2 linked regions of the Prochlorococcus marinus CUG1415 genome follow. The protein of the gene in region 1 interacts with the protein of each later gene in a pairwise test. Links are inferred from orthologs where the notes say so. Each region holds a gene or a part of one and is shown on either strand. Other genes may lie near its edges. The genes, in order: rpe and eno.

Region 1 (3,244 bases):
CGTCAAATAATAATCCATCAGTTATTCCACTTCCAGCGAACACAACATTTTCTCCCGATGCCAATTCATTAGCTTCATAAATTTTATCTATATCGGTTATGCCCATTTCATTTAGACGTTTTATATTTCCTTCTTTTGTATAATCAGCCCATTCAGAAGTTTGAGCAATTGCTGGATCATAAATTAGTTGTCCTTGAAAGTGTCCTCCTAGAGCTCTCATTGCAGCAGCTGAAATAACACCTTCTGGAGCTGCACCTATACCCATCAAGCAATGTGTCCCAGTCCCAGCAAAACCACATGCAATCGCAGCTTGAACATCACCATCAGAAATAGGTTGTACTTTTGCTCCACATCCTCGAATCTCTTTAATTAAATCTTTATGCCTAGTTCTATCCATTACAACAATAGTAAGTTCATCAATAGAAAGATCCAAACAATCACTAAGAATCTTTAAGTTTTCAGTAGCCGAATTTCTAATATCTACTTTCCCTTTAGCAGCAGGAGGAGCTGCTAATTTGTTCATGTAAAAATCAGGAGCATTAAAAAGACCGCCTGTATCAGAGGCTGCCAAAACCGCCATAGAACCTCTTTGATTATTCGCACAAAGATTAGTTCCTTCACAAGGATCTACTGCGAAGTCAACCCCTGGTCCACTTCCACTACCTACCTCTTCTCCTATATAAAGCATAGGTGCTTCATCTCTTTCACCTTCTCCAATAACAATTTTCCCTTTCATTTCAATTTTGCCCATTCGCAATCTCATTGCTTCGACAGCTGCGGCATCAGCTTCATCTTTTTGACCAAGTCCTGTTAGTTTTGCTGAGGCAATTGCTGCTTGCTCGACAACTTCGAGAATTTCTTGAATTAATGTTTGATTCACAATTAAATTTTTGAGGATTTTCTAAAAGGTTTTGAGTATGATCTCATAAAAAATGTCATTTTTTATGAGAATTATTATGCTAATTAAGCTTTTTTTAACTCTTTACAGCTGTTACTTTATCAGGCCGTGACTTGAAATTAGGAATAAACAACTAAATATAGTATCTTTATTAAATATTTTAAAAATTAAATGACTGAGTCAAAGCAAACAAATTTAGCTGGTGTTAATAGACCAATTCAAATAATTCCTTCTGTTTTACCAGCGGATTGGGCAAATATGGGGGCATGTGTGAAAGAGCTTGAGGAGGCTGGAGTAGATAGAATTCAATTTGATGTAATGGATGGGAATTTCGTGCCAAATCTTACATTTGGTCCTGAAATGATTTCTGCATGCAGGAAATATTGCAATGTACCTTTTGAAACTCAATTAATGGTGAGTCAATACAATTGTGAAACCATGCTGGAATCTTATGTAAACGCTACAAAAGGAGCAAATGGGGAACCAGGAGTAGTAATAGCTCATGCCGAAGCAAATATTCATTTGCATAGAGTTCTAGGAAGAATAAGAGACCTAGGAGGATCTCCTTCTGTTGCATTAAACCCTCATACTCCATTTGAAATGATTAAAAACATTATGGATATGGTTGATCATGTTTTGGTTATGACAGTTAATCCAGGCTTTGGAGGACAAGCTTATATACCAACAATGCTAAATAAAATCAGAAAAATAAGAAACTTTATTATCGAAAAAAACTTAAATGTGGACATAGAAGTTGATGGTGGCATAAAAGCAAATTGGACCATTTCACAATGTGCCGATGCTGGTGCTAATTGTTTTATTGCAGGCAGTGGAATGTTTGCTTATCCAACATTAAAAGAGGGATGTGATGACTTGAGAAAAGTTGCACAAGAAGCACAAAAAGGGAAGGTTCTTTCAGAACCGCAATGAGATTAACAAATTACCCAAATATCCATCCATAACTATGTAAACCTATTCCTAAGAAATTAACTCCTAAATAACAGACTAAAACCACTAGGAAGCCTGTAGTTGCCATTAATGCTGGTCTTCGTCCTTGCCAACCTTTACTTATTCTCATATGCAGATAAGCAGCATAAAACAACCATGAGATAAATGCCCACGTTTCTTTTGGATCCCAACTCCACCATGTGCCCCATGCCTCATTAGCCCAAACCGCACCTGAAATTAAACCGAGAGTCAAAAGAACAAAACCTATTAATATAGAACGATAACTTAATGTATCTAATTCTTCTGAATGAGAAAATTCAATAGAATCAACTAAATCATTTAAAGTATATTTATTAGAAATTTTGAACCCTCCTATACCTGTAGAACTACTTCTGATTTGAAGCGGTTTATTTTTATTAATGAACAAAACAGAAGCTGAAAGTAAAGAACCTATTATCAATGCCGCATAACTAAGCATTACGACACTAACATGCATCACTAACCAACTAGATCTTAAAGCTGGAACCAAGTTGGATGATAATTTCAAATCTTCTGGCAAAACAAAACAAGCAAAAGCAACAGTCAGCAACTGAATAGGTATAGCAATTGAGGGGATTATGGGAGATTGATATTCCCTCTCAATCAATAGTTGTCCTATTGAGATCCCCCAAGTAAGGAAATAAAGAGATTCATACAAATTGCTAATAGGAAAGTGTCCAGAAATTGACCACCTAAAAAGTAATTGTAATGTTATAAACAAATTCACTAGAATCGTAAGAAGTCTTACAGTAAAAGAAGACTTTTTTTTGAAAACTGCAATTAAAGATATTGGTAAATTAACTAATAAAATATAAAAGACTAAAATCCCTAGCAATGAAACCGGGTCATATATTAAATTTTTAAAAAGATTATCTATTATCATTTCTAGGAATTTATCAAGTTTTAATATTTAATGACATCCAAATAATAATTTAAATCATATTTATATGAGTAAATCTTTAATAAATAAGTTTTAATTTAATTTGCAAAAGGATTTCAAAGTTTAAAATTATCTCCCAAATAATACTTTTTGACTATTTGATTATCTGCTAATTCAATTGATGATCCGTAAGCCAAAATTTTTCCTTCACTTAATACATATGACTTATTGGTAATTAAAAGGGTTTCCCTCACATTATGGTCTGTAATAAGAATCCCTACCCCGTCACCACTTAATTTAAGAATTAGGTTCTTTAAATCATTAACAGCTAGAGGATCGATTCCAGCGAACGGTTCGTCTAGTAATAAATATTTAGGCCCTTTTCTACCTACAGTAAGAGCTCTCGCTATCTCACACCTCCTTCTCTCTCCACCTGAGAGTTGAAAACCATAGTTATCTACAAAATTATTCAAATTAAA
Region 2 (3,319 bases), 520 kb from region 1 along the record:
TTAAAGAATCAGGAACTTTTTTTTCTATAATTAATTGCGCAAGTAATTTCGCAATTGAGGTTTTACCCACTCCAGGATTGCCGATAAGGATGGGATTATTTTTATTTCTTCTGCAGAGTACCCTCATTAAATTATTGATCTCATTTTCTCTTCCTATAACAGGATCAAGTAAACCTTTTTTAGCTGATTCTGTTAAATCTTTTCCATAAAGTGAAAGAGCATTTTCATCTTTTTCAATTTGTTTGTTGGTTTCTATTTGAAGTGCACTTTTAGGTAATGGAACAATAGCTTTTTCTAATTTTTCTTCTTTGAGTAAAGTCTCTTTGTTTCCGTCAAAATTAGATTGATTATTTATCTCCATTAGATTCTTATACTCAAAAGAAGCTTTCGATTGATTAATATTTGGGAAAAACTTTAATTCTTCCTCTAATTTTTCAATTGAAAGATTACCTTCTTGAAAAACATAATTACCAATTCTTAAATCTCTACCAAGAGCAATTAGTAAATGTGGGATTTCTATGAATCTTGATCCCCATTGAATTTTTATCTGATTTGCATTATCTAATAAAATTTCTAGATCTTCTCCGATAGTAAAAATATCTGATTCATTTGTTGGGGTCTCTTCTAAAAAGTCTTCTGTTATATCTAAAACTGTATCTTGATCTATTGATAATTTTTCAATGAAAGCAAAGAATTCACTTGATGCAAACAATGTATGAATTATGTGTTCAATATTAAATTCGCTATGATCCCATTTTTTGGCAGTTTCTTCCCCTAATAGAAGAAGATTCCAACTTATATCGCTAAAAAGTTCAGGACTTGATGTAAGGGTTTCTGTCATAAACTATAAAAACTATAGTTGATTATTATTTGATATTCTAAGTAAGATCTGTATTAATAATCATCCAATAATTTTCAATTTGTAAGATGAAATTGAAAAATATGCTTATTTAAGGCATTATGCAGTGTTTGGAATTTTAAAAAGCCTAAATTTATTTCTAAGTTGTTCTGAAATCAAGAAATTAGATTTGGTTAAAATATATATTTCAGATATTAGCCAAATAGTTCAGCTATTAATAGGATTTAAATAGTAATAATTAAATTGTGAAAGAAACTATTGATTTTCTTATTGACACTATTGAAGCGAGGCAAGTCCTTGATTCAAGAGGCAATCCGACTGTAGAGGCAGAAGTATTTTTGGAATGTGGGGCAAGTGGTAGAGCAATTGTTCCTAGCGGAGCTAGTACTGGTGCTCATGAGGCACATGAATTAAGAGATGGCGGTTCAAAATATATGGGCAAAGGTGTCTTAAATGCTGTTAATAAAATTCATGAAACAATATCGCCTGCTTTATGTGGTTTATCAGCTTTAGATCAGACTGCGGTAGATAACTTAATGATTGAAATTGATGGAACTCCTAATAAGTCCAACCTTGGGGCAAATTCAATCCTCGCAGTAAGCCTTGCAACTGCTAGAGCGTCTGCAAATGCTTTAGATATACCCTTGTATAGGTATCTTGGCGATCCTTTATCCAATCTTCTTCCAGTCCCCTTGATGAATGTAATCAATGGAGGTGCTCATGCACCAAATAGTCTTGATTTTCAGGAATTTATGGTTGTACCACATGGAGTTCAAAATTTCAGTGAATCACTAAGAATGGGTACTGAAATTTTTCACTCATTAAAATCATTACTGGATAAAAAATGTCTATCTACTGCTGTAGGTGATGAGGGCGGATTCGCACCTGATTTATCATCGAGCGAAGAAGCGGGAGACTTACTGTTAGAAGCTATTCAAAAAGCTGGATTTATTCCTGGTGAGCAAGTTTCTTTAGCTTTAGATGTTGCTAGTACTGAATTTTATAACAATGGTATTTATCAATATGAAGGAAAAAGTTTGAATAGTTCTGAAATGATTTCATATCTTTCAAGATTAGTTTCTAATTATCCAATAGTTTCAATAGAAGACGGTTTAGCAGAAGATGATTGGGAGGGTTGGTCAGAATTAAACAAAGAACTAGGAAATAAAGTTCAGCTTGTAGGTGATGATTTATTCGTTACTAATACAGAAAGGTTAAGGAAAGGGATTATGGGGAAATCTGCTAATTCAATCCTAATAAAGGTAAATCAAATTGGAACATTAACTGAAACTTTGGAAGCTATTGATTTAGCTAAAACCTCAGGTTTCACAAGTGTTATAAGTCATAGAAGTGGTGAGACTGAAGATACAACAATTGCTGATTTATCTGTCGCTACAAGATCTGGTCAGATCAAGACAGGTTCTTTGAGTAGAAGTGAAAGGATTGCAAAATATAATAGGCTTTTAAAAATTGAAGAGGAGTTGGGCAATCAAGCAAAATTTGCTGGTGCTTTAGGTTTGGGTCCCAAAAATATATAATTTTTCTAGCGCTTAAGTTTTTCTAAACGTGAGCCTTTACTCATACTTAATTGGCATTTTATCCAATCAATACTTATGGGTAGTGCAAAAAATAATGGTAGTAATGCAAAATTATTTTGTTTATTAGTTACAAGTAAAGCAGAGGCAATTGATAAGCTTCCTATAAGAATTGAATGGCCTAATGTTTTTTGCGCAGTAAACATTTTTTTAAATTGTCTATCAGACTCTCCCATTCGAATTTGTAATTGTAAATCGCCCTGCTCTAATCTTTCTAAACTTTCATCTATTCTTTTGGGAATTCCTACAGCTTTGGATCCTAGTTCACCTACTTGCTTTCCAAATTGGTTAATTAAATCGTTAGGAGTTGGATTATTAGAAGTCATAAGTTCTATTAAATAAGGCTTGGTAACTGATACAAGATTAAACCCTGGGTCAAGCATTCTGCCAACTCCTTCAAAAGTTGACAAAGCTCTCATTACAAATATTAAATCTACTGGCAGCTGAAATGGTGTTTCATAAACAAGCTCGTATAAGTCTCCAGATAATTTTTCAATTATATTTGGACTAAATGGTGGAGTTAAGGCCTCTTTAAGCATTAATCTGACTAATCTTCTGATTGGTCCGATATCAATATCTTTTGAAATTAGACCAGCTTGTTGTAATTGCTCTACGAGTGATGAGGCGTCTCTTAATGCAGCCGCCTTAACCATTGCCCCTAATCTTGTTTGAAGGTTATTTGAGATATTTCCCATCATGCCAAAATCATAAAAAATTAATTTACCTGTATTTGAAACAGCTAAATTACCTGGATGAGGATCTGCATGAAAAAAACCATAATTCACTAATTGTTTGAGATAGCTTATTGCACCTATTTCTGCAATTTTTGGCAGATCAATTTTTTGGGATTGTAATTTTTCTATAT

What was found.
Region 2: the proteins of rpe (region 1) and eno interact in binary tests that used the Escherichia coli proteins (3 or more experiments, as listed by UniProt). The link is inferred for Prochlorococcus marinus CUG1415 from one-to-one orthologs.

The regions. Positions count from the first base shown.
Region 1 is NZ_JAAORL010000001.1:735,150-738,393, reverse strand. What follows is about bases 42-2,948. They hold rpe (ribulose-phosphate 3-epimerase), read left to right. Parts: upstream 42-1,069; coding sequence 1,070-1,828; downstream 1,829-2,948. Other genes in these bases: lptB (LPS export ABC transporter ATP-binding protein), read right to left, coding at 2,882-2,948; ccsB (c-type cytochrome biogenesis protein CcsB), read right to left, coding at 1,839-2,768; glpX (class II fructose-bisphosphatase), read right to left, coding at 42-880. Also shown: more of glpX, read right to left, coding at 1-41; more of lptB, read right to left, coding at 2,949-3,244. UniProt on the Escherichia coli protein: Catalyzes the reversible epimerization of D-ribulose 5-phosphate to D-xylulose 5-phosphate.
Region 2 is NZ_JAAORL010000001.1:210,423-213,741, forward strand. Bases 269-3,250 are described here. They hold eno (phosphopyruvate hydratase), read left to right. Parts: upstream 269-1,104; coding sequence 1,105-2,397; downstream 2,398-3,250. Other genes in these bases: HA143_RS01145 (ATP-dependent Clp protease ATP-binding subunit), read right to left, coding at 269-841; HA143_RS01155 (ABC1 kinase family protein), read right to left, coding at 2,403-3,250. In the rest of the region: more of HA143_RS01145, read right to left, coding at 1-268; more of HA143_RS01155, read right to left, coding at 3,251-3,319. UniProt on the Escherichia coli protein: Catalyzes the reversible conversion of 2-phosphoglycerate (2-PG) into phosphoenolpyruvate (PEP). It is essential for the degradation of carbohydrates via glycolysis.